2 regions of the Roseovarius maritimus genome follow, and region 2 is predicted to be linked to the other one. Evidence: riboswitches for the same ligand, from Rfam matches in the RefSeq annotation. Region 2 holds a riboswitch; the other holds the start of a gene.
The links. Region 2 has a riboswitch for thiamine pyrophosphate ahead of thiM (hydroxyethylthiazole kinase). Riboswitches for the same ligand answer to the same signal wherever they lie in the genome.
Positions count from the first base shown of each region.

Region 1: linked by a shared signal. The riboswitch ahead of ACEWPM_RS09440 (ABC transporter substrate-binding protein) and the one ahead of thiM (hydroxyethylthiazole kinase) in region 2 are both predicted to bind thiamine pyrophosphate.

Region 1 covers NZ_JBHFPF020000003.1:428,581-444,429, forward strand. The annotation lists gene ACEWPM_RS09425 (ABC transporter permease) at 1-430, opposite strand, end outside; gene ACEWPM_RS09430 (ABC transporter ATP-binding protein) at 427-1,149, opposite strand; gene ACEWPM_RS09435 (TenA family protein) at 1,146-1,817, opposite strand; gene ACEWPM_RS09440 (ABC transporter substrate-binding protein) at 1,814-2,749, opposite strand; TPP riboswitch at 2,886-2,992, opposite strand; gene ACEWPM_RS09445 (hypothetical protein) at 3,143-4,879, shown strand; gene ACEWPM_RS09450 (heme NO-binding domain-containing protein) at 4,951-5,538, shown strand; gene ACEWPM_RS09455 (diguanylate cyclase domain-containing protein) at 5,622-6,590, shown strand; gene ACEWPM_RS09460 (Na+/H+ antiporter subunit G) at 6,641-7,030, opposite strand; gene ACEWPM_RS09465 (K+/H+ antiporter subunit F) at 7,027-7,314, opposite strand; gene ACEWPM_RS09470 (Na+/H+ antiporter subunit E) at 7,311-7,811, opposite strand; gene ACEWPM_RS09475 (monovalent cation/H+ antiporter subunit D) at 7,813-9,354, opposite strand; gene ACEWPM_RS09480 (Na+/H+ antiporter subunit C) at 9,351-9,707, opposite strand; gene ACEWPM_RS09485 (monovalent cation/H+ antiporter subunit A) at 9,709-12,570, opposite strand; gene ACEWPM_RS09490 (FAD:protein FMN transferase) at 13,380-14,303, opposite strand; gene ACEWPM_RS09495 (nitrous oxide reductase accessory protein NosL) at 14,305-14,874, opposite strand; gene ACEWPM_RS09500 (ABC transporter permease) at 14,871-15,692, opposite strand; gene ACEWPM_RS09505 (ABC transporter ATP-binding protein) at 15,689-15,849, opposite strand, start outside.
Region 2 covers NZ_JBHFPF020000003.1:102,671-118,519, forward strand. The annotation lists gene purH (bifunctional phosphoribosylaminoimidazolecarboxamide formyltransferase/IMP cyclohydrolase) at 1-287, opposite strand, end outside; gene ACEWPM_RS07815 (heparinase II/III family protein) at 312-2,063, opposite strand; gene ACEWPM_RS07820 (RsmB/NOP family class I SAM-dependent RNA methyltransferase) at 2,170-3,441, opposite strand; gene ACEWPM_RS07825 (DUF1674 domain-containing protein) at 3,508-3,708, shown strand; TPP riboswitch at 3,744-3,839, shown strand; gene thiM (hydroxyethylthiazole kinase) at 3,892-4,680, shown strand; gene thiE (thiamine phosphate synthase) at 4,677-5,309, shown strand; gene thiD (bifunctional hydroxymethylpyrimidine kinase/phosphomethylpyrimidine kinase) at 5,306-6,103, shown strand; gene ACEWPM_RS07845 (dihydrodipicolinate reductase) at 6,107-6,469, opposite strand; gene ACEWPM_RS07850 (aminotransferase class I/II-fold pyridoxal phosphate-dependent enzyme) at 6,578-7,708, shown strand; gene ACEWPM_RS07855 (SnoaL-like domain-containing protein) at 7,834-8,211, shown strand; gene ACEWPM_RS07860 (hypothetical protein) at 8,287-8,991, opposite strand; gene ACEWPM_RS07865 (hypothetical protein) at 8,988-9,218, opposite strand; gene ACEWPM_RS07870 (hypothetical protein) at 9,373-9,795, shown strand; gene ACEWPM_RS07875 (YqfO family protein) at 9,853-10,296, opposite strand; gene ACEWPM_RS07880 (ArsR/SmtB family transcription factor) at 10,367-11,086, opposite strand; gene ACEWPM_RS07885 (ribonuclease HII) at 11,227-11,847, shown strand; gene ACEWPM_RS07890 (site-specific DNA-methyltransferase) at 11,951-13,066, shown strand; gene ACEWPM_RS07895 (oxidoreductase) at 13,279-15,246, opposite strand; gene ACEWPM_RS07900 (alkane 1-monooxygenase) at 15,299-15,849, opposite strand, start outside.

The DNA of each region.
Region 1 (15,849 bases), 330 kb from region 2:
CCTGCGGCGTGCGCATCAGTGCATCGAAGAAGGCGGAGGTGACCGGGAAGTAGATGACCAACAGCGTCATCACCACCTTGGAGCCGATACCATAGCCGAACCAAAGGGTGAGAATGGGCGCGAGCGCAAAGACAGGCACCGCCTGGCTGAAGATCAGCATGGGGCGCACGAGGCTGCGCGCGATGGGCGAGGCGGCAAGGCCGATGGCCGTCAGCCCGCCGAAGAGCGCGCCGAGCGCGAGACCCGCCAGCACTTCGATGGCCGTGATCACCGTGTGATGCGCGATCAGCGCACGGCTGTCCCATAGCGTTTCCGCGACCAGCGCAGGGCCGGGCAGGATGAAGCGGGGCACACCCGTGGCGATGATCAGTCCCTGCCAGACGGCAATGGCGACCAACGCAGAGGCGGTGACGCTGATGAGGCGGCTCATGGCGCGCCTCGCAATGCAGCCAGAAGCGCGCCTTGGGTTTCGAGGGTTTTCGCGTCGTCGACAGGCCGCGGCGGGGTGCCCGGCGGTGCGGGCCAGGAGCTGAGGCCATCATCGCCCAGCACGAGGATCGTGGTGCCCAGCCGTGCGGCCTCGGCCGGGTCATGGGTGACCATCAGCACCGTGTGATCGCCTAGCAACTGCGCGGTCAGATCCTGCATCTGGGCGCGGGTGCGCGCGTCGAGAGCCGAGAACGGCTCGTCCAGCAGGATCACCGGGCGGTCCTCCATCAAGGTCCTGGCGAGGGCGGCGCGCTGGCGTTGCCCGCCCGAAAGCTGCGCGGGCCGTTTCTGCGCATGCTGGCTCAGGCCCACCTGCTCGATCAGTGCGGCGGCGCGCTCCGGCTGTGACGCCTCACCGCGCAGGCGTGCGCCCAGCATGATGTTCTCGGTGACGCTGAGCCAGGGCAAAAGCAGATCGCTTTGCGACATCAGCGCGACGCGACTCGTGAGCGGGGTGCCATCGCTGGTGGTCAGCGTGCCTGACAGCTCGGCCTCGTCCGCGATGCCCGCGATCACGCGCAGGAGAGTCGATTTGCCGATGCCCGAGGGGCCAAGCAGGCAGGTCCATCCGCCGGGCGCCACCCGCAGCGAAATGCGCGGGACAAGGGGCGCGCCCGCGACCGAGACGGAACCTTCCAGAGAGACGCCCGGATAGGTCATTCTGAATACGCCATGTCCCAAAAGCCGATTTCCAGCCGGGTGGCCGTGGCGAAGCGCTGCGATAGCTGTTGCCAACGCGGGCTGTGCTCGGCGCTGTTGCCGAGGCGGTGGGTCACTGCCGCGTCCAGAAGCGCGCCGACCTCGTGGCAGACCTGTTGGTTGCCCGGCCCGGCATAAGTTTCGATCCAGTCGCCATAGGGCGTATCGCCGCGCAGGTCAGCAAGGCGGAGGCCAATCTCGCCATAGCCCAGAACGCAGGGGGCGAGCGCCGCCAGCAAGTCAAGAAAATCGCCTGAATGGCCCGCATCGAGGACGTAGCGTGTATAGGCGATGTTCTGCGGCAGTTCCTCGGCGGCGAAAAGCGTAGCCTCGTCCAGCCCTTCGGCGGCGCAGGTCGCGACATGCAGCGCGATCTCTTCGTTCAGCAGGGCATGGAGCGTGCGCGCGGCAAAGCGCATTTCCTCCACCGTGCCGGCCTTATGGACCGCCAGCGCCCAGGCACGGGAGAAATGGATCAGGAAGAGATAGTCCTGCACTAGATAGCGCAGATAGGCCGCGCGCGACAGGCTGCCGTCGCCCAGCCCCTCGACAAAGGCATGGCGCGTATAGGCGTGCCACGGCTCGGCTGCCGCATCGCGCCATGCAGTGAAGGTCGCTCCGTACATCAGCGCGCGCCGGGGTCGATTGCCAGTTCAGAGACGGGACGTGTGCCCTGAATGAGGCCAGCCTCGCTGAGAAACCGCTCGAATTCAGTATACCGTGCGGTATCGACGGCAGCGGGGCGCAGGGCAAAGCGCGGCAGCGTGTCGGCCCAGGCCCGCGCGTTCAGCTCGTCATCCAGCTCGGCGCTGGTGGATTTGAAGATTTCCCAGCTCTCGTCGGGATGGTTGACGATGTATTGCGTCGCCAGTTCGGTCGCGCGCATGAAGCGCGAGATCATGTCTGCGTCCATCGTCTCGGGGTTGGCGACATAGATCAGTTCGTCATAGGGCGGCACGCCTTCCTCCTCGATGAAGAAGCATTTGCCGGGCACGCCCTCGATCGCCATCTGGTTCAGCTCGAAATTGCGGTACGCCCCGATGACGGCATCGACTTGGCCCGACATGACCGAGGGGCCGAGCGACCAGTTGACGTTGATCATCTCGACATCACTGAGGGCGATGTCATTCGCGCCAAGGATGGCCTCCAGCAGCGCCTCTTCGACACCGGCGACGGAATAGCCGATCTTGGCGCCCTTGAGGTCGGCGATCTCCTTGATCGGGCCATCCTCCAGCACCAGCAGGCAATTGAGCGGGCTGGCGATCAGTGTGCCGACGCGGATCAATGGCAGGCCCTCGGCCACCTGCAAATGCAGTTGCGGCTGATACGACAGGCCCAGATCGGCCTGGCCAGCCGCTACCATCTTGGGCGGGGAGGAGGCATCGGCAGGCGCCACCACCTCGACCGTGAGGCCGGCATCGGCGAAATACCCCCGCTCCTGCGCAATGATGATAGGGCCGTGATTGGGGTTCACGAACCAGTCCAGCACCAGGGTCATCTGGTCCTGCGCGAGGGCGGGCGTGCTGGCGAGAAGGGCGGCGGCGAGGGCGAGGGGCTTCATCGTGGCTCCGGGTCTTGTGCTCTCTGCGAGGGACGGCTGCGCGCTGCACAAGGCCGGATCCCCCGCAAGACAGCGGTGCAATTCATGGCCGGACCGGCGGAGTGCGGGCAGATGAGTAGCCGATGCACGTCTACCGCGCGTGGCTCGCTCCGTTCCCTCCGCCGGTATTGACCGGATCAGGTTCGATGGGTCGGCATCATCGCCTCTCAGCCCCGGCATTGCGGAGCACCCCAACGGATGCGCGTAGCCTAGCGGTGGTGGAGGCACGTTGCAAGCGGAGAAGGCGGGCCTGTCTGCGCCATGGCGCCGATCGGATCGGCATGGTCAAATCACCCGTTCAGCTTGCCGGTCAAAGCCGTTACGCTGCGCGCGAACAGCCGGAGCGCACCACGCATGATCACCGCCAGCCAAACCGCAACGACGCGTATCATCTACTCCTTCATCGGGGGGGCGGCCGGCCTTGCGACCTATGGGCTGATCGAACTCGTGCCGGACGTGGTTGAAAACGCTCGGGTCGTGCTGTTCCTGATCGCTTTTGGGCTGGGGTTTCTGGGGGTTCTGCTGGGGCTGATGGGGCCGCTGCGCCTGCGGATTGCCGCCGCAACGGCGCTGGGCATGGCCCTGCCGGCATCGTTGCTCTTGCTCTGGGCCAGCTTTCGGCACGATAACGCGGCCGATTTCCTGGAGGGCGGTTACGAGATTTCCGCTTATATCTACCTTTTGTTCATCTCCGTGCCCTTCGCCATCGCGCAACTGCAGCAGCATGGCGGGTGGCGGCATTACGGCCTGCTTTTCGATGCGGCGTGGGAGCTCGTGGTGCGGATCGCCTCGGCCCTCTTGTTCGTCGGAGTGACATGGACGGTGCTGATGCTCTCGGACCAGCTATTGGGACTGGTCGGGCTGACCGTGATCGAGTGGCTGATCGAGCTTGATCCGGTGCCTTACCTAATCAGCGGTGTTGCGCTGGGCCTGAGCCTCGCCATCGTCTTTGAGCTGCGAGACTATGTCTCGCCCTTCCTGATAATCCAGCTGCTGCGGGTTTTGCTGCCCGCGCTGCTGGTCGTGCTGGCGGTCTTTATCCTCGCTCTGCCAGTACGCGGGCTGAGCAGCCTTTTTGGGCAGCTCTCGGCGGCAGCGATCCTGCTGGGCGTGACAGGGGCGGGGGTAACCCTGATCACCACGGCGATTCACCGCGACGACCCGCTGTCGGTGCAGGGGCCGCTGATGCGCGGCGCGGCGCAGGCGCTGAGCGTTTTGCTGGTGGTTCCGGCGCTTCTGGCGCTCTGGGCGGTCTGGCTGCGGGTCGATCAATACGGGCTGACGCCCAACCGCATCGCCGCCCTCGTGGCTGCCGGTGTCGCCTCGATATATGCGCTGGCCTATGCGGGCGCCGTCCTGCGCCGCCGCGGCTGGCGCACCCGGCAGCGGCACGTCAATCGCAGCATGGCTGTTTTTACGCTGGTCGTCGCCGCCGTCTGGATGACGCCCCTCTTGAATGCCGAGCGTCTGGCGACTGCCAGCCAACTGGCCCGCGCCGCAGAAGGCACGCCGCCTGACACCTTGCCCCTGTGGGAACTGGCCCATGACTGGGGGCGGGCAGGGCAGCGTGGGCTGGCCATGTTGGAGACACGCTCGCAAGACGCGCCTGCGACGCTCGACCTGATCGAGAAGGCCCGCAGGAGCGAGACGAAATGGGCCTATGCCGAGGCGGGCGACGCCGAAATTTCCATCTCGGGCCGCGTGCCTTTGCGCCCTGAAGGGGTCCGCCTGCCGCAGGGCGCGCTCGATACACTGCCGCCCGAAGAGCGGCGTATGATCGAGACTGCCTGCAACCGGCGCGCGCCGGGCGATCATCCCGGCTGCGTGGTGGTGCGGGGCACGTTCGAGCCGGTTGACGGCGTGGATCACGTGATCGGTTTCTTCATGACGTCGGACACGCATGTTCACATCACGTCCTACACCCTGCGCGGCGACGCGCTCGAGCGGGGCGGCTTTCCGCGTGATCTGAAATCCGGGACCTTTGCCACGGCATCGCCCCGCATCATAACGGACATTCTTGAAGGCCGCTTTGCCATGGCGCCAGCGGCGCGCAACGTGCTTGAGGTGGATGGAATGCGCCTCTCGCCCTGAAATCCGGTCCGCGTTGGCATTTTGTTAACACACCGGATGCATAACCGAGGGTGGATGCAGCGGAGACTGACATGCACGGGCTTATCAATCGGGCCATCGAACGATTCGTGCGCGACACCTACGGACGGGATGTCTGGGGTGCCGTGATGCGTTCGGCCGGGTTGGAATTCACCGAATTCGAATCGATGCTGAGCTATGAGGCGGACGTGACGCAGCGCGTTCTGGTCGCGCTGGCCGCGCAGCTGGACAGGCCCTTGCCCGAGATCCTGGAGGATGTGGGGACCTATCTCGTCTCGCATCCCAAGCTTGAGGCTTTGCGCCGCCTTCTGCGCTTTGGCGGCCCGACCTTCACCGAATTTCTGCACTCACTGGACGATCTGCCGGCGCGGGCGAAGCTGGCGGTGCCGGATCTGGATCTGCCCGAACTGGAGCTGCGCGAATACGGGCAGGATGTCTACGCCATCGACTGCCACAGTGGTCGGCCGGGCTTTGGCTATGTTATCGTCGGATTGTTGCGCGCTCTGGCCGATGATTACGGCGCTCTTGCCCTGCTCGAGCACAAGGGACTGCGCGACGGCTGCGAAGTCATCGAAGTTCGGCTTCTGGCGGCAGAGCATGCCCGCGGCCGAAGCTTTGATCTGGGGGCGAGGATAGCGTGACGATAACCGAAGGACAGGCAGGCGAATGCGCCGCCGGGCAGGTCGCTGCCGCAGCAGTCACCGCGGCGACCTCGCACGCGGCCATGATGGATGTGCTATGCCCCATGCATGTGATGCTGGACGCGACGGGCCATGTCGTCCATGCCGGACCGACCCTGTTCAAACTGTTCGAGACGCGGCCCCTGATCGGCGTGCGATTTGCAGAGCTTTTCGAGATCAAGCGCCCGCGCGGTGACGGCTCAATGGCGGCGCTGCTTGGGGCCGCAGGTAGCAAGATGCATCTGAGGGTCCGGGGCGGACCGCGCACGGATCTCAAAGGCGTCCTTGTCCCCCTACCGGCGAGCGTCGGACCCGAGGGGGGCGCCATGGTCAATCTGTCCTTTGGGATTTCCGTCGTGGCGGCGGTGCGCGATTTCGGCCTGACGGGCAGTGATTTCGCTCCGACGGACCTCGCGGTCGAGATGCTCTACCTCGTCGAGGCCAAGAATGCCGCGATGGAGGCGTCGCGTACGCTGAACCTTCGGCTACAGGGCGCGATGATAGCCGCAGAGGAGCAGGCCTATACCGATACGCTTACCGGCCTGCGCAACCGCCGGGCGCTGGACTATGTCCTGGGTCGGCTGGTCGACCTTGAACAGGATTTCGCGCTGATCCACATGGATCTGGATTTCTTCAAAGCGGTGAACGACACCGGCGGTCATCCCGCCGGGGACCACGTCCTGTGCGAGGTCGCGCGTATCATGGTCGAGGAAACGCGCAGTGATGATACCGTCGCGCGGGTGGGCGGCGATGAGTTCGTGCTGGCGCTTAAGCGGCTGACCGACCCGGCCAAGGTGCACGACATCGCGACCCGTGTGATCGCGCGTCTGCAGCAGCCGATTGCCTATGCCGGGCAGACCTACCATATTTCGGCCAGCGCAGGATCGGTCCTGTCTTGCCACTATGGTCGCGCCAATATCTCCCTGATGATGAAGCAAGCGGATAGCGCGCTCTATCAGGCCAAGCATCGCGGGCGCGGCCGTCACGTGGCCTTTGGCGGCGAGACCGGCTAAGCGCACCGATAAAGCTCTGCCTGCAAAAACGATGGGCGCGCTTTGTGCGCTCAGTCCTCGGCCTGCTCGGCAAGTTCGCGGTCAGCCTCGGGCACATTCAGGGTAGACCAAGTTTCATCCGTGTGTGGCGCGGGCGGCGTGTCGCACTCGCGGCGGTGCAGATTGACCTTGGCCATGAAGTTGGCCGAGATCGGCGCCGTAACAAACAGGAACGCCATGATCAGGATTTCGTGCAGCACGCCCTCGCCGATCAGGTAGGAATGGATCATCGCTGCCAGCAGCAACGCGCCGATGCCGACCGTGCCGACCTTGGTCGGAGCGTGCAGTCGCGTCATTGCGTCGTTGAACTTGAGCAGTCCAATCGAGCCGATCAGGGAAAAGGCGGCCCCGACAATGAGGCAGGCCGCAACAGCGTAGGTGGCCACGATATCCCAGGTCATTCGATGATATCCCCCCGCAGGACAAAACGCGCGTAGGCAACGGTGCTGACAAATCCCAGCATCGCGATGATCAGCGTCACTTCGAAATAGATGGCTGTGCCCTGCGCGATGCCAAGCAGCACCATGAGGCCGATGGAGTTGACCACCATCGTATCCAGCGCAAGGATCCGGTCGCCGACACCCGGCCCGATCATCAGCCGTATCATCGCCATGATTTGCGCCGAGGCGACGGCGCCAAAGGCGATCCACACCGCCAGGTTCATGATGTCGGTCGCCTGTGTCATGTGAAAATCTCCTTCAGGCGGCGCTCGTACCGATGCTTGATGTCGTCCCGCACCGCATCCGGATCGTCGGTATGAAGCGCATGGACCAGCAGGCTGTGGCCTTCGTCCGACAGGTCCGCCGACACGGTGCCGGGGGTCAGTGTAATGGTCCCTGCAAGGATCGTGATCGCCTCGGGCTGGCGCAGTTCCAAGGGCACGACGACCCATGCGGGGCGCAACTTGGAGTTGGGCTTGGTCAGAACGATCCAGGCGACCTGGACGTTGGCGACCATGATGTCCCAGAGCACGATGATGACATAGATCGCCATACGGCCTGGCCGGAAGCTTTGTGGGGTTTCTGGCCACCAGGCCGAAGTGATCCAAGGGATCAGTACGCCCAGGATCACGCCGAAGACGATCATGCCGGGCGAGACGGTCTTTTGCAGCAGCAACCAGACGATCGTCAGCAGAACGGTCAGAAGGGGGTGAGGAAAAAGCCAGTAAAATGCGCGGTTCATGTCAATGTCCCTCCGCTCCGCCGCTCAGTTTGCCGGGGGTCTCCATGACCTCGGTGATGTAATCGTTCGCCTCGAAAAGCTGCGCGGCGATGGACGCGGTGTAGTCATAGGCGGGTCCGGCAAAAACGGTCAGCGCGATCAGCAGAGTCAGCAGCCCGCCGACCGAAACATAGGCCAAAATACTGGGCGCGGGCGGCACTTCGGCATCCTCGGGCAGGGTCGAGGCGCTGGCCTTCCAAAAGACGGTGCTGCCCGCGCGGGAAAAGCCGACGAGGCCGATCAGGCTGGTGCCGAGGATGATCGCCCAAATCCAGACCATCAGGGGCGACACGCTTGCCGCGTCCAGCACCAGAAGCTTGCCGATAAATCCCGAAAGCGGCGGCAGGCCGACCATCGCGATGGCCGCGACAAAGAACATCCCGGCGATCAGCGGCGCGCCGGGCACCGGCGGCGCGGCCTTGAGCGCGAGATCCGCGCGACCGCTGCGCACCATGTCGGTGATCAGGAAGAGCGCCGCGGCGGCCAGCGTCGAGTGCACGATGTAATAGAGCGCGGCGGCGATACCTTCGGGGGTGAAGAGCGCAATGGACACCATGACCATCCCCATCGAGCCGATGACGGAATAGGTCACCAGGCGATCCAGATGCCGCGCGGCCAGGATGCCGATCATGCCGATGGCGATAGAGATCAGCGCGGCAGGCAGCAGCCAGAGGCCCTGCAGGCCCGCCGTCACCTCAAGGTCGGGCGGAAAGATCAGCGTATAAACGCGGATGATGGCGTAGGCGCCGACTTTGGTCATAATGGCAAAAAGCGCGGCCACCGGGCCGGGCGCTTCGGCATAGCTGGAGGGCAGCCAGAAATGCAGCGGCACGACCGCCGCCTTGACCGCAAAGACGAGGATCAGGAGCACCGCGGCCACGCGGATCCCCACGCTGTTGCCCAGATCGATCATCTGCACGCGTCCGGCGAGATCGGCCATGTTGAGTGTACCCGTCTCGGCATAAATTGCGCCGAGGGCAAAGAGAAAGAGGGTCGAGCCAAGTAGGTTGTAGAGCACGTACTGCACGCCCGCGCGCAGCCGCACGGCGCCGCCCGAGTGAATCATCAGGCCATAGGAGGCGATCAGCAGAACCTCGAAAAAGACGAAGAGGTTAAAGAGGTCGCCCGTCAGGAAGGCCCCGACGATACCCATCATCTGGAACTGGAAAAGTGCATGGAAATGTCGCCCCCGCTCGTCCCATTTCGAGCCGATGGCGTAGAGCAGGACGAAAAAGCCCAGAAGTGTCGTCAGCAGCACCATGAAGGTCGACAGCCGGTCCGCGACCAGCACGATCCCGAAAGGAGCGGCCCAATCACCCAGTTGGTAGAGCGTGACGGTGCCGTCCGAGGCGACCCACGCTTGCCCCGCCGCGAGGCCAATCAGCGCCAGCGCCCCGGCGGTCGAGAGCACCCTCTGGATGCCGATGTGATAGCGCGCCGCCAGCACGATGAAGGGCGCGAGCAGCGCAGGCAGGATGATGGGCAGGACGATCCAGTGGCTCATGCCGCGCCCTCCTTCGATTCGGGCTGGGGTTCCGGCTCGGGATCGTTCACCTGATCGTCATTCGCCCCCAGATAGGACCCTAGCGCCATGACCACGACGACCGCCGTCATCCCGAAGGAGATCACGATCGCCGTCAGCACCAACGCCTGCGGAAGCGGATCGGTATAGCGCGTCGCATCCGTCAGGATGGGCGGCGCGCCCACCGTCAGGCGGCCCGACGCGAAGAGAAACACGTTGACCGCATAAGTCAGCAGGGAGATGCCCATGATCACCGGAAAGGTGCGCAGGCGCAGCACCAGGTAAAGACCGGCGCCAGTCAGCATACCGATGGCGGAGGCGACGAGCAGTTCCATCCTACACCTCCTTCGCTGTTGCGTCTGCGTCGCGCGACGGGTCGATATCCATAGCGTGTTCGCTATCTTCGGTATGCGCCCGGCGGGCGAGTCGCGAGAAACTTTCGAGCGACAGCATCACGGCGCCGACCACGGCAAGGAACACGCCTAGGTCAAAGAGCGCGGCGGTGGCCAGCTCGAATTTCTCGAAGGGCGGGATGCGCACATAGGTGAAATCCGAGGTCAGGAATGGCTTGCCGAAGAACCAGCTGCCGATACCCGTGAGGCCTGCGACCAGCACGCCGGTGCCGATGACGCCGTGATAGGGATATCGCAACCGCGCCGAGGCCCAGCCAAAGCCGCTGGCCATATACTGCATCACCACCGCGATAGACACGATCAGGCCGGCGATGAAACCGCCGCCCGGTTCGTTATGGCCGCGCAGGAAGATGTAGAAGCCGACCATCAGCACCACGGGCATGGTCACGCGCGTCAGAATCACCATCATCAGCGGGTGAATATCGCCTGCGCGCGGCTGGTCCGGCTTGCGATTCAGCAGCTTGGCGCGGGCCGGGCCGGACAGCAGCGCCTCGGTCAGCGCGTAGATCACCAACGCGGCGATGCCCAAAACGATGATCTCGCCGAACGTGTCAAAGCCACGGAAATCGACAAGGATCACGTTGACCACGTTCGTGCCGCCGCCGCCCTTGTAGGAATTGGCCAGGTGAAACTCCGAGATCGATGCCGCAACCGGATCACGCAGCAGGTAGTGCCAGGACAGCGCCGTCGCGGCGAGGCCGCCCGCAATGGCGATCGCTGCGTCGCGGGTGCGGCGTAGCACGGTCGATTCGACGGGTGTGCGGTTGGGCAGGAAGTTGAGCGCCAGCAGCAAGAGGATGATCGTCACCACCTCGACGGTGAATTGCGTGAGCGCAAGGTCCGGCGCGCTGAAATGCACGAAAGCGATGGAAACCATCAGCCCGACGATGCCGATCAGGATCAGCGACAGCAGGCGATTGCGGTGCAGGAACACCAGGCCCAGCGTCGCGGCGACCAGCATCATCCACCCGGCAACGGTGATCGTGTCGAGCGGGCTCATCTGGTAGGCGGCTGGCCCGATGGTGCCGGTCGCCCAGGCATGCACCCCGGCGGCGATGATCGTGGTCGCCATGATGGCTGCATAGCGCGAGAACGCGCCGTCATGCAGCGGATGGATGATGGTCCGCGCGCCAAGGACGGCCCATCGGATCAACCCGTCAAAGATCGCCTTGGCCTCGGGGCGGGGGGCCGCGTCCCACAGACGCAGTGCGGGGGTGAAGATCGCCAGCATGATCAGGCCGCCGACAACCGCGGCGATGGACATGTAAAGAGCCGGAACAAGCCCGTGCCAGATCTTGAAATAAGCTTTCGGCACTTCGGCAGCCTCGCCCAGCACGGCGGAGGTCACCAGCTTGACGAAAGGCTCGGCCAGGAAGGGCGCGACACCGATAGCGACCACGGGGATCATCAAGAGCGCCGGGGGCAGCCACATTCCCGCGCCGGGGTCATGCGGCTTGGCCGGGTAATCGTCGCGCTTGGGGCCAAGGAACGTGTGCCCGATCAGGCGAAAGCAATAGGCCGCCGAGAAGAGCGAGCCGACCACGGCCAGCGCTGGCACCAGCCACGGCACGCCGAAGAGGGTGGTGTGATAGGCCTCCTCCAGCATCATCTCTTTGCTGAGGAACCCGTTCAACAGCGGGATCCCCGCCATCGACAGCGCCGCAAGCGTTGCGATCACGAAGGTGATGGGCATGAGGTGCCGCAACCCGCCAAGGCGGCGGATATCGCGGGTATGCGCCTCGTGGTCGATGATGCCCGCCGACATGAAAAGCGCGGCCTTGAACGTCGCGTGATTGAGGATGTGAAACACCGCCGCCATGGCGCCAAACGCGGTGCCTGTCCCCAGCAGCATGGTGATGAGGCCCAGATGGCTGACGGTCGAAAAGGCCAGAAGCGCCTTTAGGTCGTGCTTGAAAAGGGCGATGACGGCGCCCAGCACCATCGTTATCAGGCCCGCCGTGGTCACGATCATGAACCATTCCGGCGTTCCCGACAGGACCGGCCACATGCGCGCCATAAGGAAGATGCCCGCCTTAACCATAGTGGCCGAGTGCAGATAAGCGCTGACCGGCGTCGGCGCGGCCATCGCGTGCGGCAGCCAGAAGTGGAACGGGAACTGCGCCGACTTGGTGAAGCACCCTAGCAGGATCAGGATCAGCGCCGGCACATAAAGCGGTGATGCCTGGATCAGATCGCGCTGCTGAAGGATCACGCTCAGATCATAGCTGCCGACGATCTGCCCAAGGATCAGCATGCCCGCGATCATCGCAAGGCCGCCCATCCCGGTCACCGCCAGCGCCATGCGCGCGCCTTGCCGGCCTTCGGGCAAATGCTTCCAATAGCCGATCAGCAGGAAGGAGGACAGCGATGTAAGCTCCCAGAAAATCAGCAAAAGCAGGATGTTGTCGCTCAGGACAATGCCAACCATGGCACCTTGAAATAGCAGCAAATAAGTAAAGAATTCGCCCATATTGTCGTCGCGCGACAGGTAGAAGCGTGCATAGGCAATGATCAGCAGGCCGATCCCGAGGATGAGACAGGCAAAGAAAAAGCCAAGTGGATCCAGCATCAGCGTCAGGTTCAGCCCGATCGCCGGTAACCAGTCGAACCCTGCCGTTACCACTTCGCCGCCGAAGACCGCCGGAGCGTTCGTCAAGAGGCCGATAATAGCTGTCAGCGTCACCATCAGTGTCACGCCTGCGCAGGCTTGTCGTCCGGCGGAGTTCATCAATCCGGGCAGCAGCGCCCCGATAAACGGCAAAGCGACGACGAGAAAGAGGGACACGGACACTCCTGACTTGCTTGCCTTTGAGGCTCCGACCATGTGTGGTGAAATTTTCCCGTATTCTCAAGCAAAACCGACAGGGCTTCCCTGCGGAATCGCCGCAATCCACACGGTAAAACCGCCCGATACGCAGCTGGCTAAGCACAGTTGCGGCCCCGTGTCGCACAAGGTTTGCAGGGCTGAGCGTGCGAATGACCCGCCGATGATGGGGTGGGCAGAAGAGTGCGGATGGTGATGCGGGGAGGGGCAGCCCACAGGAGCCTGCCCCAAGCGCCCATAATTTCAATAAAGTTTAGACATAGGTGTCACAGGATTTGGCGAATTCGATAGAATAGAAATCAGTGAGTTTCCGTGCGGATTTCACATGGCATCTCGGACTGTCTGTCGCCAAGAGAACCCTTGATGCGAACCTTTTTTTGGCCGTTCGTTGGCTGACCGAGATTTTTGCAAGCTGCGACTGCACAAAATCGGTTTCACTCTTCATTTCGCCACCCTGATGCCTTTTCTCACGGCCAAGGGCAACCGAGCGCTGGTGCTGCGCCTGGCCTGAAAAACCGCGGCTGCGGCACCCGTCTGCACACTAGCCAACCGCCCCCGCATCATTCTGGCGGACGAGCCGACGGCGGCGCGGGACAGCAAGCGACCCGGCATCGCCATGGTCCTCATGCATAAGCCGGTGGGCGAGCAGGACACCAGCAACGTTGCCATCACGCTGGGCGAAAGAAAATATTACCGCTTCGATTGTCAGGCGCATTTGCCCGATGGCATGCTGGAGCAGAGCGCGAGGCCCCGAGGGCCTGCCGGATATCTCAGGACAGATGCACCAGCCGCAGTTTCAATGCGTTCACGGCGCTCCGGATCGCAGCGCGATCCATCAGGCAGGCAGCAGTGGTCAGACCATCAGCCATCGCCGCACTGGGGCCAGAGATTGAGATCTGCCGCCATGGAGTATCCGCTGGCTGCCCGGTGACCGGGCTGAGGATATGGCCTGCTGTCCCCGCGGCGTCGAAGCAGGTGCCGCGCGGCGCGGATGTGGCCAACGCCATGTCGCGCAGATGGGCCTGCCCGCTCGACTTCAGCGTCACGGGCCAATCGCCGCCTGCGGGATGGCCGCCGATGGCGGCCAATTCGCCAGTGTCGACCATGACGTTCGTCAGTCCTTCGGCACGCAGCATCGCCGCGATGCGATCCGCGATATAACCCTGCGCGATTCCGTTCAGCGTCAGTGCCATACCGGTGCGATCCAGCCGCACGGTGTCGCTGCCAAAGCTGACATTTTGCCAGCCGGTCAACGCCTGCGCCTGCGCCACGTCCGGCCCGCTTGTATCGTTGGTATAATGCCGCGCCCAGGCAGACCAGAGCGGCTGGATCGTCGGATCGAACAGCCCGCCGGTCAGGGTGTGGACTCGGTCGCAAAGCGACAGGCATTCCAGCAATTCGAAGGGCGGCGCGGCAAGGTGACCATCCGCGTTGAGGCGCGACAGGGCTGAGTCCGGCTTGTAAAGGCTGAAGATATCCTCCAGTCGCGCCAATTCACGTGTCACATCATCCGCAATACGGCCAGCATCGGCATGAGCCAGCGTCAGCGTGGTGCGCGCACCCAGTGCCGTGCCGCGCCATTGGGTGATATCAGGCTGAGCCGCGGCCCGGCGTGATCCGGCAAAGACGCCAGCAGAGGTCGCGGCGGCACCCGCGCTGATGGTCAGGAAGCGGCGGCGGGTCAATCGGGACATCTCAGTTCTTCCTCTCATTTGAAAGTTTGCGAAGCCTGTTCGAAAAATCGGCATCGTCATGCGCAGTGCTCTGGGGCCCGTCAGCAACGGGCGCCAAGACGGCTTCATCGGGGATCTGGGCGAGGCGCAGAATCTGGCCACCATGCGCGGTCACGAACGCCTTGGCGGCCTCTTCATCGGCAAATGACACCGTCTCGGGCGCGCCCATGCCGCCCACGCGATCCGAGCCGAGCACGTAATAGGCGTTCTCGGCTGCGATCCAGTGATCTTGCCCCGGCGCGTCCCAGCTGGGCACGCTACCCACGTCCTGCACGTATATCGCGGTGATCGCGTGGCTCTGCTCGGGCATGCGCTGATACGCGATGGCATCGCGCACCTGGCTGAAAAAGAGCGGCATACCGGGCAGCCCCTCCAGATGGACCTGCGCCTTCGGGCCGGGATGTTCCAGCAGGTTCATCTGGCAGAAATGGCCGACGGCATCTTGCGTCATGCGGACCGGATCGGGCGCTTTGGCCTCTTCGCGGCAGGCGGTCAGCGCAAGGACGCACAGAATTGCAAACAGAACCCTCATGGTGTCACCTTGCGAAAGGCCAGCACCGAGGCGGCAAGTGCCAGCAGGGGCCAGAAAAGGATCGAGAGCAGCGCATAGAGCGGTGGGATCGCATTGGCCGCGCCACCGATGCCTGCTGCCGCTGCCGTGGCATCCGAAGCCGCAAGATTGAAGAGGCGGAATGCATCGGCCGGGTTGGCGACCAGAAGCCACGGGAAGAGGTCGGTGGTGAACCATCCGCCGCTATCGGCGACGATGGCGGCAAGAAGGCCAAGATCATAGAGCACGATCATGCCCAGCCACAGCCCGATCGCCAGACCCGCCGCACCCGAGGGGCGCCGCGAGAGGGCCGACAGCGCATAGCCAAGGCAGAGGAACGTGGCGCCCAGAAGGGTGGAACTCCAGACCAGTCGCAGGAGTGCAGGCAGGCCCTGCACCGCCTCCGGATCGACCAGCCAGGCGGCGATTGCGGCGCTGCCATAGCCCGCGATGATGGCTAGCGTGAGCACCGCCAGATGCGCGGCCAGTTTGCCTACGAGCAGCTCGGCGCGGTTGCCGGGATAGGTCAGCAAAAGGGGCAGCGTGCCGCGCTCGACCTCGCCGGCAATGGCGTCGAAGGACATGAGCAGCGCGACCAGCGGCACGAGATAGACGCTGAGCGAGGTGAGACTGGCCACTGTCACCGAGAGGCGGTCGGTCCCCAGCGCGCCCGTGGGCGCCGATCCGGCAGCCGAGAGGACGAGCGAGAAGACCACCATCATCAGCACCGCGATTGCCACCCAGCGGTTGCGCAGCGCGATGCGGAATTCGGTTGCGGCGGTGGAAAGGATACGTGTCATTGCCCGTCCCTCCGGCTGTAATGGCTGTAGATATCCTCAAGGCTGGGCGGGGTGATCTCGATATCGGCCACCAGATCCTTGAGGGCGGTGATCTGCGACAGAACTGGCAGCTTGTCATTCTGCGCCACATCCAGATGCAGGCCCGTGCCGTTCATGC
Region 2 (15,849 bases):
CCGTGCTCGTCCATCGCCTTTACGTGATCGTCATTGTCGCGCAGCGCCAGAAGGCCGCCATGTACGGCGGGATGCAGCGTTTTCACGCGCCCGTCCATCATTTCTGGGAAGCCGGTGACATCGGCCACATCGCGCACCTCCAGCCCCGCATCGCGCAATGCCTTGGCGCTGCCGCCAGTGCTGAGCAATTCGACCCCACGCTCGGACAGGGCGCGCCCCAGATCGATCAACCCGGTCTTGTCCGAGACGGACAGAAGGGCGCGGCGGATGGGAGCGATATCGGTCATGGTGCGATCCTGCGTTATGGCGTGTCAGTCATTCCGGTCGCCGTCCAGCTCCGGATAGGGCGCGTCCTGCGCCAGATCGCGAATGCTGATCGGAGTGTCCTGAGCCTTGGCGAGCGACCATCTGATGCGGCCCGCATACTCCAGCGTGCGCCCGGATAAAACTATCTGTTTGGCCGCACGCGGCTTGATTCGCGATTTTTCCAGATAAACTGATGGCTCCAGAGTAATTTTCGCCCGCGCGTCCGTGCGAAAGACCCAGATCTCGCCGCTGCGCAGGGCCAATGAGACCGCCACGCCACCCATATCGACATTGGCATCCACCTCGGGGTGAAGGTGGAAATGGATCTGGTAGGGTATGCCCTGCATGCGCGTGCGGTCCATCGCGGCATCGAACTGCCGCCTGTCCTCGGGGCTTATGGCCAGCAGCATATCCTCGCCCGCGACGCCGCGCCCGTCGAAGGTCATCTCGATCGTGCGCGCATGGGTCAGGCCATAGCGGCGGACATAGCCGTCATGCCCGCCCTCGAATCGCACGCCATCCGAGGCGCGGCTCATCTGGACAGGAACGTGGCGGGGGGCTTGGCTCAGCCACTCGGCCTCCGCGCCGGGGGCGGCCAGCCGCGCGCTGGAGGCACCATCGACGACAAGGGTGCTGTGCGAGGGCGTGGCGCGGCCTGCCCGCCGCCAATCGGCGCCGAAACTGGCGCCCGAGCCACAATTCACAATGACCGGACGGCGGCCCGAGGTCAGCTCGAACGCCATGGTCGAGGCATGGGCGCCAGTCGAGGCCGCACCCGTGGGCGGCGGCGCCGCGTCGATGATGACAGACGTGCGCCCGGCGCTCAGACGTGCGTATCCCATCGCCAGCCCGCCCTCGCGCCGCGTCTTGACGCCGCTGGCGGCCAGCGCGGTGTCCAGCCGCCCCTCAAGCCCACGCCCGCCGCCGTGGAACCGCGCAAGGCCCCCATCGACATGGCGCAGCGTGCGCAGGGTGGGCGCGATGCGCGCCGTGGCCGCCGTCAGCGAGGGCGCGTCGATCTCGGCCTCGGCCAGCGCCTCGGCGGCCCATGTCAGCAGGGTAAAGACGTCCAGCAATTCCTCGGGGTTGCGGGTGACCAGATGACCCTCGGCGCTGATATGCGCATCACATTCGCGTCCCAGGGCCCGAGCGGCGGTGGCGGTATAGCGGTCCATCCCCTCCAGCGCGATCCCGGCGTAAATGAGGCCGGTCAGTGCCTCGAAACGCGGCAGACCGGGCGAGGCCCCGTGCCAGCGTTTGCCCAGAAACAGAGTTTGTTGACCCAGCGAGCGATAGAAAGCGTCCGAGGCCGCGCGGTCCTGCCCGGCCAGCAGGAAAAGCGCGTGGTTGATCCAGCGGATCACGCGCCGCCCGGTCAGATCTGGTGTCCAGCCGGGTCCGCGCCCCGCGCCATAGCGGGCGATCCAGCCTTGGGTCCAGTCCTGCGCGGCCTTGCGCGCCGCCGCGTCGCCGGCTGCCGCCAAGTCGTCCAGCCAGCCGAAGCCGTGCATTTCCGCTTCGAAGGCCGCATCGGGGGCGGTGATGTCCCAGATGGATACATCCGGCTTCTGCACCAGATGCCCCGCGAACATGAAGTTCCCCGCCGAGAGCTGACGCCCCCTTGCAAAGCTGCCAATCGTGCGCGGTTCGGGCGATGAGACAAAGGCCGTGGCGGGCCGCGCCCATGCCGCACGCCGCGCGGCAATGCGGTTCTGCAGCCTCGTCCATTTCGCGCGGAATGTGCCCGCAGGTGCCATATGTCTCGATGCTCGCCTCGGTTCCGGGCGCTCTTCACCGGCGCCTTTTCGCGCGCAGCTTATCGCGGGGCGGTGCCCAAGTCACCGAAGGATTGCGAAAATCGCGTCAGCGGCGCAGCAGGGCGATGTAGAACCCGTCCATGCCGCCGATCTCGGCCCAGTAATCCGGGCGCAGGCGCAGTCCGCCTTCTTCGGTCAGCCAGGCGGGGTCGATGCCCGGCAGGTCCAGCGCGGCCGCGTCCACGGTCAGGCCCGGATGGCGGGACAGCGCGTCCTCGACCTGGCATTCGCCCTCATCTGGCAGCAGTGAGCAGGTGCAGTAGACCAGTCGCCCGCCCGGTTTCAGCAGGCTCAGCGCGTGGTCCAACATGGCTGATTGCAGCGCGATCAGATCGCCGATTTCGGAACCGTCTCGCGCATGGGGCAGGTCCGGATGCCGCCGGATCGTGCCGGTGGCCGAGCAGGGCGCATCCAGAAGGATCGCGTCATATTGCCCCTCATGGGTCAGCGCGTCGCCGGTGACGAGGGTGGCATTCAGGCTGGTGCGGCCAAGGTTCTCGCGCACCCGCGCCATGCGCGCGTCCGAGATATCGAGCGCGGTGACATCGGCGCCCGTGACCGCCAGTTGCAGGGTCTTGCCGCCGGGTGCCGCGCACATGTCCAGCACCGTCTCGCCCGTGGTCGCGCCCAGCACACACGCCGGGATTGCTGCGGCGGCGTCTTGAACCCACCAATCGCCCGCCTCATAGCCGGGCAGGGCACTGACCTGGCCTGCGTTCTCAACCCGCACCGATCCGGTGGGCAGTAGCGTGCCGCCCGTTGCCTCGGCCAGCGCGGCGGCATCGCCCCTGGGCGTCAGGTCAAGCGGGGCGCCGGCAAAATGCGCGGCCTCGAAGCCAGAGACGGCCTTGGCGCCATACGCCTCGGACAAGGGACTGCGCAGCCATTTGGGCAGGTGCGGCACGCGCAGGATCGCCCATTCGGCAGGCCCGTCAGCGGCGACCTTGCGCAGAACGGCATTGACCAGCCCCTTCAGCTTGGCAAAGCGCTTGTTGCCGGCGGTCATCTGGACGCATTCATTGACGATGCCATGCGCATCACCGCCCTGGCACAGCTCGACCGTGCCGAGGCGCAGGATGTTGCGCACTGTCAGGGGCGGCGGCTTGCGCAGGTGTTTGGCAAGGATGCGGTCCGCGCGCTCGAGGCTGCGCAGGGTCTGCGTGGCAAGGCGCTGGGCGCGGGCGCGATCGGGCGCCTCCAGCCGGTCCAGCGCACCGGTGGCCAGCAGGTCCGCCATCTGGCGATGCTCGCCCAAAATCTGGTCCAGCAGGTGGGCGGCGGCGGCGCGCGGCGACGCGGGCTTGGACGAGGCAGTCATGGCAAATCCTTGCTGAATGGCGAGGGCGGCGTATATCAGGGGCACGGCTTCAAAGGAACCCATGCCATGACCGACAGCACCGATCCCCGCCCCGATCAGCCACGTCATCTTCCGCCCGCCGCGCAACGTGCGCTGGCCGAGGCCGAAGAGCGCCGCCTCAAGGCCGAGAAGACCGAACTGCCCAAAGAGCTGGGCGGCCGCAAGGAAGGGCTGGAGGCCGTGCGCTATGGCGATTGGGAAAAGAAGGGCATCGCCATCGACTTCTGACGGGTTGACGCCACCGCAATCGGCGATCATCCTGATCCGCGTAACAGGGGCGCCCGCAACAGCCGGGCTGAGATGCACCCTTCGAACCTGAACCGGATCATGCCGGCGGAGGAAGTTGCGCTGAGACCGGGCCATGCGCGCCCGGCTCATGGCCTGCCCCCGCCCGTAAAAGAGGGGATCCCGATGAAGAACGCCGGAGACTATCTGGCCCGGATGCGTGCCCGTGCGCCGCTGGTGCAGAACATCACCAATTACGTGGCCATGAATGTCATGGCCAACATCATGCTGGCCGCCGGCTGTAGTCCCGCCATGGCCCATGACGAGGGCGAGGCGGCGGAATTCGCCGGTATTGCGGACGCGCTCAGCGTCAATATCGGCACCCTCGATCCAGCTTGGCTCCGCTCAATGGAGGCCGCCGCCAGCGTGATGGTCGCGGCGGGCAAGCCATGGGCGCTGGACCCTGTGGCCGTGGGCGCAACCGCGCTGCGCCGGGATGCGGGTGCGCGGCTCTTGACGCTGAGGCCCAGCATCATTCGCGGGAATGCGTCCGAGATCATCGCGCTGGCCGGATCGGCGGCGGCGGGCAAGGGCGCTGATACCGCCGACGCCGTCAGTGATGCCGAAGATGCGGCGCGGGCGTTGGCCCGGCAGACGGGCGGCGTCGTGGCGGTGACGGGCGAGGTTGACTTCGTGACCGATGGGGACAGCGCCTACCGTGTTGCGGGAGGCCACGCGCTGATGCCGCGCATCACTGTCATGGGCTGCTCGCTGACCGGGATCGTAGCGGCCTTTGCCGTGGATCAGCCCGCGCTGCCCGCCACCGTCGCCGCGCTGGCCTATTACGCGGTCGCGGGCGAGATCGCGGGCGAAAAAGGCGCTGGCCCGGCCAGCTTTCAGACCGCGTTCATCGACGCGCTTTATGCGCTAACGCCCGCGGATGTGACCGCAGGTGCGCGGATCGAGGCGGCATGAGGCTGAATGCTAGGGATCTTGGGCCCGTCTATTTCGTCACGGATGCAGGGGCTTCGGCCCCTGTTACCGATCAGGTGCGCGCGGCCCTCGCCGCCGGGGTGCGGATGATCCAGCTGCGCGACAAGGACGCCAGCGAGGCCGCCTTCGAGGACGAGGCGCGCGCCCTTCTGAAGCTCACCCGCGCGGCGGGGGCGCTCTTGATCATCAATGATCGGGTCGAGATTGCCTGGCGCATCGGTGCCGATGGCCTGCATGTGGGGCAGGGCGATGGAGATGCCCGTGCCATTCGCGCCTCTATCGGGCTGAAGATGATCCTGGGCCTTTCGGTCGAAACCGAAGCACAACTCGGCTCTATTTCGCAGGATAGTGTCGATTATCTGGGCACCGGCCCGTTGCGCGCCACGGCGACCAAGCCTGATGCGGCGCAGCCCCTCGGGATGGACGGTATGGCGCGGCTGATCGCGTCCGCGCCTCTCCCCTGCGTCGCCATTGGAGGGATCAGACAAGCCGATGCGGCGGCGCTGCGCGAAATGGGCGCAGCAGGCATCGCCGTTGTCTCGGCCATTTCGCGGGCGGATGAAATGGAGGGCGCGGCGCGCGCCTTGATCCAGGCGTGGAGGCAGATATGATCCCCAACATTCTTTCCATCGCGGGGTCCGATCCGTCGGGCGGCGCAGGCATTCAGGCTGATATCAAATCGATTTCGGCCAATGGCGGCTATGCAATGGCCGCCATCACCGCGCTGACCGTGCAGAACACGCGCGGGGTGCAGGCGGTGCACCTGATGGAGCCGGGTATCATCACCGCGCAGATCGCAGCCATCCGCAGCGACATTCGCATCGACGCGGTCAAGATCGGAATGCTGGGCGATGCCGGGATCATCCGCGCGGTGGCGGATGCGCTGGACGGTCTGGACGCGCCTATCGTGCTGGACCCTGTCATGGTGGCGAAGGGGGGCGACCGCCTGCTGGCGGCGGAGGCCGTCGATGCACTGCGCCGCCACTTGATGCCGATGGCGGCGGTGATCACCCCGAACCTGCCCGAGGCTGCGGACCTGCTGCAAATCGGCGAGGCAAGGGACAAGGACATGATGCTGGAGCATGCCTTGCGCCTCATGGGTCTGGACGCGCAGGCGGTCCTGATGAAGGGCGGTCATCTGGGCGGCGTGGAAAGCCCCGACTTGCTACTGCATTCCGGCGGCGCAGAGTGGCTGGAGGGCCCACGCATCCAGAGCCAGAGCACCCACGGGACGGGATGCACACTGTCCTCGGCCATTGCGGCCCATCTGGGGGCCGGGCATGACCTGAAGACCGCCGTTGCACGGAGCAAGGCCTATATCACCAATGCAATCGCTGGGGCAGCCAAGCTGGACGTGGGACACGGCCACGGCCCAACCCATCACTTTTACAAGCTGACGGATTAGAGCCTATCTGAGGGTCAGATCCGCGCTCTGACCCTTTCCCTGATCCGAGATGAAGCGGATCGTGTCGCCTTTGATCCGCACGGCCTGACAGTTGGGATCAAGGCGGTCGCCGCCCCAATAAAGGTCACGGCAAAAATAGCCTTCCTGCCAGTTCCATGCCCCGGTGACAGGATAGCCAAAGGCGCGGCCCATGATTTCGCCCGAAGGTGACACCGCGACGGAAATGCCCAGCCGGATCAGATCGCGCCCGGATGTTGCGGCAACAAAGGCGTCGCGGGTGGTGATTTGCTCGAACGCCTGCGCGGCCACGGGTGCTGTAAGAAGCCCTACGGACAATACGCAGGCGGCGGAAGCGATAGAACGCATGACAAACCTTCCTTGTTTTGACTACATCAGAATATACGCGGTTCGCGGGCATCCGGATCACATACCGAGCCGCCGTATCAGCGGATCATCGCCTGCAAAGGAGCCTTAATGACCAGTTTGCCCGATTTTCGCCTCGAGACGCATTTCGCCAAATGGGAGTTCAGCGCGCGGTATCATCTGACGGCATCCGACGCCGAAAGCGTGGCACTGCCTGACCTGTTGGCGATGGCCAGCGACGAGGACCGCAAATCCTTCGAGACGATGTGGCTGGGTTATACCGAGACATGGGGCATGCCCGCGCTGCGCGAGACCATTGCGCAGACTTACGCGCGGCAAACAGCGGAAAACATCCTCTGCTTTGCCGGGGCGAGCGAGGGTATCTTTGCCGCGAAAAACGTGCTGCTGTCCAAGGGCGATCATGCCATCGTCATCACGCCGAATTACCAATCGCATGAAACGCTGCCCTCGATGATTTGTGAGGCAACGGGCGTGCCGCTGGACCCGGATGACAACTGGTCGCTCGACATCGACCGGATCCGGGCCGCGATCCGCCCCAATACCAAGCTTCTGACGATCAACTTCCCGCACAACCCCACCGGCGCCATCCTGCCGCTGGACCGCTACCGTGCGCTGATCGATCTGTGCCGTCAGCATGGCATCTGGATCCTTCACGATGAGATTTTCAACGGGCTGGGCCCCTCGGGCGCTCAGCATCTGCCGTTCGTCGCGGACGAATACGAGCGGGGTTTGAGCTTGGGCGTGATGTCCAAATCCTATGGGCTGCCGGGGCTGCGCATCGGCTGGATCGCGTGCCAGGACCGCGATGTTCTGAGCCGGATGGAGCGGATGAAGCACTACCTGTCGATCTGCAATTCCGGCCCGTCCGAGCATCTGGCGCGCATCGCGCTCAAGGCGCGGGATCGGCTCTTGGCCCGCAACAATGACATCGTGGACGCGAACCTGCCGAAATGGGATGCCTTCTTTGCGCGGCATCCCGATCTTTTCGAATGGCGTCGGCCCGATGGCTCCTGCATGGGCTATCCTCGCTATCTGGGGCCTGAGGGCGTGGACGAATTTGCCCGGCGGCTGGTCGAGGAGGCGGGCGTTCTGGTGCTGCCCTCGACGATCTATCGCTCGGATCTGGGCGAGACGCCGCAGGATCGGTTTCGAATCGGATTTGGCCGGACGGGCCTGGATGAGGGGCTGGCGGCGCTGGAGGGCTGGCTGCAGAAGGCTTAAAACCGGCTCTGACCGCTCTGAGGCAGGCGCCCATCAAGGCGGATTTCCGCGCGCAGCTTGATCCCCGTCAAAGTATGCCTCGCCAAATCGTGCCACACTTGGCGCTAGTGACAGGGAGGCTTCACATGGATGATCTGGTCAAACTTGGACGTGACTTCGTTCAGGCGATGCAGGATGGGCGCGGCATTGAACATGTCGATGAGCTTTATGCAGAAAACGCGGAATCGGTCGAGGCGGTTATTCCGCCAGGGCGCGATGTGCGAATCGCGAAGGGCCGCGGCGCGATCAAGGCAAAACGTGAGGATTGGTCGTCGACGCACGAGATCCACAAGATCGAGGCCGATGGGCCCTATGTGCATCCGCCCAACCGGTTCGCAGTGCGCTTCGACGCCGAGGTGACGCAAAAGGAAACCGGCAAGAAGATGAACTTACGCGAGATCGCTGTATATACTGTCGAGAATCGCAAGATCGTGCGTGAAGAATTCTTCATGATGCCAAAATAGGCCCCGCGCCCGGGTCATTTGTCAGTTCGCGGCCAATGGCCGGCGGGCGGGTTTATGGCGCCGGTCGACCACGTTTTAGATGACGCGGATGACATCCTTGTCGATGGCCAGCACATAGCCCTGCCGCGCGATGTTGCGCACCAGAAGTTCGCTGACCATCTGGTTGCCCAGCGTGTCGCGCAGGCGCTTGATACGGGTAGCTCCCGCTGCCTCTTCGCAGTCTGTGGCAGGCCGTCCCGAGACGATGCCTTCGATCTCGGCGCCGGTCAGGATATCCCCGTCAAGCCGTGCCTCGGCCAGAACCGACAGGGTCTCCATCGCGGCATCGGTCAGCTTGAACCCCATATTGTTCAGATAGACCGACTTTTCCGCGCGGCTGATCAGGAGCGAGCTGACCTGAATGCCCGACCGCTCGATCTGGGCCATGCGCCGGTTGAGCAGGGTCAGCATGATCAGAAAGGTCAGCGCGGCGATCAGAAGGGCGGTACTGAAGACCAACAGCACGAAGATCACCATGCGGTAGCTGACCAGCGTCTCGCTGAAGGCGGTGCCTGAGAGCGCGAGGATCTCGAGCAACTTGATCTCGGCATCGCTGGTCAGGGCATCATTCTCGACAAAGATTTGCTCGACGCGCGCGTTGAATGCCCCGGCGTCGGGTAGGGAAATGAACAGAAGAACCGCTGCCAGCGTGAGGATAGCGACGATCGCCACCACGCCAAAAAGAACCACCCGGCCGCCCGAGCGCCGTGCATCCGAGGCAAGGATGGTAGCGCCCCTCATTGTTGGCGCACCGAAAGCACCTTGAGCAGGGTCATGCCCTGCGATGCCAGTTGCCCGCGCAGCTGCGACCGCGCCGCGGACAGGGTGCACGGCCCGTCAAAGCGGTGGGTGCCGTAGAACAGCTCAAGCGGGTTGTCCCGCTTGGCCTTGTATTCAGCGACACAGGCTGCACTGGCGGGAGCCGCGATCAGGACCGCAAGGGCCAAGGGGACCAGGATTTTCATCATGGGCCAACCATGGCGAAGCCCGTGCGGCTATACAATATCCCACCGCATGCCGTGGGACTGATATCGGATAGCAGTAGGGCGATATTGCGATGCGCGGTCGGGCCGGGCGAGCGTGATGAGGTACTGCATATCATCCACTGAAAGGATCGCCCCCATGTCACGCAAATTCGTATCCATGATCATCGCGGCCTCGATCGCCGTCACCGGCCTGACCGCCGCCCCTGCCCAAGCTGGCGACCGGGACCTTGCCCGCGCCCTTGCGGCCATCGCGGGTGTGGCCATCGTCGGCGCCGTTATCCATGACGCGCAAAAGGACAAGCGCCGCGGCGCGGCGCGCTATTATCAGCCCCAGCGCAAGCATGTCTACCAGCCTCGATATCAGCAGCCCCGATATCAGCAGCCTCGGTATCAGAAACCCCGTTATCAGAGACCCCGCCAACGCGCTGTCGAGCGTGCTTACCACAAGGGCTATAACGATCATCGCAACGCCATGCGCGACCGCCGGTCCGAGCGGCGCGCCTATGACCACCGTCAACAGCAGCGCTACAGCGCGCGGCCTTATCGCCGGGCGCACTGATCCGGCCTGACCCGATCATGTATGAAAAGGGCCTCTCCGGGGCCCTTTTCCACCTCCCTACCGATGCTCCTGCGGAATCCAGTCCTCGGCCTCGCTGTTCCAGAACCTCGCGGGATTGTCCTCGTCCATTCCCCGTATGTGCTGCGTTCTCAGGCAGGTCTGAACGAAGATCACCGGCTCTTCATATGGATGCGCAGCATAGATTGCCCGTAGAACCGTATCGGTCAAACGCTCGTCCTGCGGCAAAAAGAACGACAGCTCCAGGCAGCGCACCTCGACCACGGTCTTGGTTGCGGCATTGTGTCCGCGCCCCAGCGATCTGAACTGCTGAATGCCCGGTGCGCTCCTGAAGGTGACGCAATCATAATCGCCATAGGTCAGCGGCGCGATCTTGAGAACCGTATCGGTGATCCTCTGGGCATGGGTGCCGGGCACCTGCACGATTATACGCAGGCCTTCTTCGGGCACGAACCTGTCGGTCGTGAGGGTGGGCAGGGGCATGGGCGTCTCCGGCAAAATGTCATGCGCCTTGATAGCGCGATTTGGGGCGGCCCGGCGAAAAGACGATTCGTTATCCACCTAACTCCGAGGCATCGCCGTCTTGCGCCACCTCGTCCCGGCCGAGCGCAAAGAAACGGTCCAGCGCCTGAAATCCATCCTCCGTGATCATCAGGGAGCGGCTGCCCGTGCGGCGTTGCAACCAGTTCGAGGTCACGGCCCTGTCGAGGATCGCGGTCGCAAACGGCCCCGAGATATGATGGCGCCGCTCAGTCCAGTCGAGGCAGAGCTTCACCAGGGGCTTGCCGCCCGCGACCGGTGGGACGTCGATCCCGGCTTCCTTGAGGAACGCCATGTAGCGCGGGCCGGGGGCTACCGTCTCGGACGCGATCAGCAGCACATCCGACGCGGCGAGGCACCGGGTCATCAGAACGCCGAGCCGGCCGGCGATATGGTTGTAGCAGCTGCGCGCCAGACATGTGTCTCGACTGTTTTGGCTATTGCGCCTCAGATGGTCGGTGGGTGACAGACTGGCGAGGCTTTCCAGCACGGTGGCGACTTCGGCACGCGCGATGCGGTGATAGACATGTCGCCCGCTACGCAGAGATGTCGTCAGACCGGCCGCGCTCAGCTGCCGCAGATGGACGCTCGCGGTTTGTGCCGTGATTCTGGCGGCGCAGGCTAGTTCCTTGTTGGTAAACGCGCGCCCGTCCATCAACTCGCACAAGATGCGTGCGCGGCTGGGATCGGCCAGCGCCGCCCCGATGATGTCCAGTCTGGGTTCAAGGGTCATGCCGCCCAGAGTATCGCCGGAAAGTGCATCCGCCCAGACAGAACGCTTCGCTCGTGCGCGAAGGGACCCGCCGACAGGGGCAGAGGCACGCCTGCACACATCTCTGGCCTTTCGGTGCGGCGCGTGCTTTTTGGCGTGGCATGACGGGACCCGATTATTCTCTGGAGGCGGCCGCGCAGGTCGCGGGCGCGCGCATCATCGCCGGTGTCGATGAGGTGGGGCGCGGGCCCCTTGCCGGACCCGTCACGGCGGCCGCTGTCGTGCTCGACGCTGCCGATATTCCCGAAGGTCTCAACGATTCCAAGAAGCTGGGCGCCGCGCGCCGCATCGCGCTTTACGACACCATAGCCGCCTGCGCCGAGGTCAGCATCGCCCATGCCAGCGTCGAGGAGATCGAAGAGCTGAACATCCTGCGCGCGTCGCATCTGGCGATGGAACGCGCGCTGGCCGGATTGCCGCGCCGACCAGATCTGGCGCTGATCGACGGCAACATGATCCCGCGCGGCCTGACGATCCCGGCGCGGGCGGTCATCAGGGGCGATGCCCTCTCGGTTTCGATTTCTGCGGCCTCAATCATGGCCAAAATATGTCGAGACTATGTCATGCGGGATTTGGCGCAACACTATCCCGGATATGGCTGGGAAACGAATGCGGGATATCCATCACCGCACCACAAAGAGGCGCTCCGAAATCTGGGGGTGACCCCACACCATAGACGAACCTTCAAGCCGGTGCACAATATCTTGTATCAAGATAAATAACTAACCTCCTGATTCAAAAAAGAAATTGACCACGAATCATCGATGACTCATCTTTGTCCACAAGTAGACAGAGCGCAAAATCGCGCCGGGACAGAGGCAAGACATGACGAAGATGACCAAGATCGAGGGCGCGCCCGCGCTTCCTCTCAACACGATCCTAAGCGGCGATTGCATCGAAGCGATGAACGCGCTGCCAGAAAATTCGGTCGATCTGATCTTTGCCGATCCGCCCTATAATCTGCAGCTGCGCGGCGATCTGCACCGGCCCGACAACAGCCAGGTGGATGCGGTCGACGACGCTTGGGACCAGTTCGACAGCTTTGCCGTCTATGACCAGTTCACGCGCGAATGGCTGAAGGCCGCGCGCCGCCTTCTCAAGCCGAATGGCGCGATCTGGGTCATCGGATCTTATCACAACATCTTCCGCGTCGGCGCGGCCCTGCAGGATGCGGGCTACTGGATCCTCAATGACGTCGTGTGGCGGAAGTCCAACCCGATGCCCAATTTCCGCGGCAAGCGCCTGACCAACGCGCATGAGACGATGATCTGGGCCTCGAAATCGGAAGGCGCGAAATACACCTTCAATTACGAGGCCCTGAAGGCGCTCAATGACGGCGTGCAGATGCGCAGCGACTGGGTGCTGCCAATCTGCACCGGCCACGAGCGGCTCAAGGACGAGGCGGGCGAGAAGGCCCACCCGACGCAAAAGCCGCAAAGCCTGCTGCACCGCGTCATCGTGGGCAGCACCAATCCCGGCGACGTCGTGCTCGACCCGTTCTTCGGCAGCGGCACCACTGGCGCCGTCGCCAAGATGCTCGGCCGCGACTATATCGGCATCGAGCGGGACGAGGGCTATCGCAAGGTCGCCGAGAAGCGCCTCAAAGGCATCCGTAAGTTCGACCGCGAGGCGCTGCAGGTCAGCACCTCCAAGCGCGCCGAGCCGCGCGTGCCCTTCGGCCAGCTGGTCGAGCGCGGCATGCTGCGCCCGGGCGAAGAGCTCTATTCGCTGAACCAGCGCCACAAGGCCAAGGTGCGCGCCGACGGCACGCTGATCGGTGACGACATCAAGGGCTCGATCCACCAGGTCGGCGCCCATCTGGAAGGCGCGCCCAGCTGCAATGGCTGGACCTACTGGCACTTCAAGAAGGACGGCAAGCGTGTACCGATCGACCTTCTGCGCCAGCAGATCCGAGCCGAGATGGCCGACCGCCCCAACTAAGAGCTTTCCGAGACAAACAAGAACACCGCCGGTGCCTGTGGTCTGACGCTAGGCACCACCTCAACTGCGCCCTGCCGCTTGTCGGTGGGGCGTTTTTTCATTGCGATCTTGGCGCGGCGTGAGAGGTCAGGATCTTGAGTATTCTGCCAAGATGAAGCTGCGCGTCTCATGCTTCATCTTGGTGGAAGTACTCAAATCACGCTGATGGCTCTTCAGAGCGACCAAGCTGCTTTCAGCCCGTCCAACACCGCCTCTTCGGCCGTGCGTGGCGCCATACAATCGCCGATGCCGATGAGCGCGCCATCATAGCCCTCGAGCGCGCCCAGAAGCGCATCATTGCTGGAGGTGCCCTGCGCCAGAACCAGCGTATCGGTGTCTTCCACCAGTATGGCCTCGCCATTGGCGGCGTGGATGAAATAGGCGGTGTCGTCATCCGCGCCGTAGAGCTGCGCATAGGGGATGATCTCGACTCCCAATTTCTGAACGCGGCCCACCATGCTGTCGCGCACATAGCTTTGAAGCATCTCGCCCGCATGGGTGCCATTGACGCAAAGACGCACGCGACGGCCGGCGGCGGCCAGCATCTCGGCGATCCCGAGGCCCACCCAATCGGCGCGCCAGTCGGCGATGGTCACGCTGCCGCCAACATTGGGCAGGCCGCGCAGAACGTCCCAGGCGGTGACGATATGCGCGTCCTCGCCGAACTCCACCCCTTGCGGCATCCGCGCCGTGCCGCCGGTGGCGACGATCACGGCATCGGGTGCGGCGTCTGTGATCGTTTCGGCATTGGCCTCGCTGTTCAGATGCACCGTCACGCCTGCGCGCTCCATCTCGCCTGCAAGGTTCGTGACGATCCCGCCGAACTCGGCCCGGCCCGGCAGCATCTGCGCCAAGAGGGCCTGCCCGCCCAGTTGGCCGGATGCCTCGTGCAGGGTGACGTCATGGCCCAGCGCCGCCGCCGTTGCCGCCGCCTTCATCCCCGCAGGACCACCGCCAATGACCATCACCGTTTTGGGAGCCTCGGTGCGGCGAGGGGAGCCATAGCGCAGCTCGCGCCCCGTTTCGGGATACTGGATGCAGGAGATCGGCACGCCCTTGTGGAAATGCCCGATGCAGGCCTGGTTGCAGCCGATGCAGGCGCGGATCTCGTCCGCGCGGCCCGCTTCGGCCTTTCCCGGCATCGCCGGATCGCAGATCAGCGCGCGGGTCATGCCGCACATATCGGCCTGCCCCGAGGCGACGATGCCCTCGGCCTCCTGCGGCTGGTTGATGCGGCCCGCGACCATGACAGGGATGTCCACGGCTTGCTTCACCGCATGAGCGAAGGGGGCGAGATAGCCGGTTTCCTGAAACATCGGCGGCACGATATGGATGGCGCCGCCAAGGCTGGCCGAGGTGCCGGCGATCACGTTCACGTAGTCGAGCGACGGCGCCAGTGCGCGGATCACCTGGAGGCTGTCCGCATCGCGCATCCCGCCTTCGACATGCTCGTCGCCCGAGATGCGCAGGCCGATCACGAAAGCCTCGCCCGTCGCCCTGCGCACCGCCTCGATCGCCTCGCGGACAAAGCGCATGCGGTTCTCGAGACTACCGCCATACGCATCCTCACGCCGGTTCACCTGCGGGCTGAGAAATTGCGCGGGCAGGTAGCCGTGGCTGGCCACGATCTCGACCCCGTCCAATCCGGCCTCTTGCATCCGGCGCGCGGCGGCGCCGTAGCCCTCCGCGACCTCATTGATCATCGCCACTGACATCGCGCGGGGAATGACGTGAAAACGGTCCGAGGGCGTGGCCGAGGCCGAGTAGGCGACGGGCGCGGTGCCGTCTGCCACCTCCATGATCTCACGCCCCGGGTGGAACAGCTGGGCAAAGATGCGGGTGCCGTGGGCATGGACCGTTTCGGCCAGTCGGGTAAAGCCCGGCAAGCAGCTGTCATCGGTGCCCATCAGCACATGCGAGGTATAGCGCGCCGTTTCGTGCACGCCGACGACTTGGGAAACGATCAAGCCCGCGCCGCCACGCGCGCGCGCTTCATGATAGGCGATCATGGCGTCGGTCACGTGGCCCTCATGGGCCATCGACGTGTCATGCCCGGTCGACAGGATCCGGTTCCTGACCTCGACACCGCCGATCTTGAGCGGTGCAAAGAGATGCGCGAAGGGCTGGGCGGTGTCGGGCATGGCGTGTCTCCGGCTGAAATTGCCGTCACGCTAGCCCCGCGTCTCGGCGGCTTCAAGCGGGGGGCGGATTTTGCGCCTTGTTATAGGGCTTCCAGTCGGTGATGCCCGGATAATAGGTCTTGCGCCATGCGCGTACGCGCGGGTTCATCGCGCGGCGCCAGATGGGCGGGACCATCGCCGCCATGGTCATTATCGGATAGCCGTAGGGCAGCTGCGGCGCCTCGTCCTCGGTGTAGTTCTGCAAGAGGGGGAAGCGGCGGTCGGGCTTGTAATGGTGGTCTGAGTGACGCTGCAGGTTGATCAAGAGCCAGTTGGTCGCCTTGTGTGAGGCGTTCCAGCTGTGGCGCGGTTTGACATGCTCATACCTGCCATCGCCCAGATGCTCGCGCGTGAGGCCGTAATGCTCGACGTAATTCACCAGCTCCAGTTGCCAAATCGCAACCAGCGCCTGCCAGAGGAAGAGCGCGAGGCCCACCCAACCGCCAAGGATCAGCGCCAGCGCCAGCATGCCCGCCTGTAGCGCCCAATAGCGCCAGAAGGGGTTGCGCCGATGCAGCGCACCATGTCCCTTGCGCGCCAGCATCGCCGCTTCGGCGCGGAAAG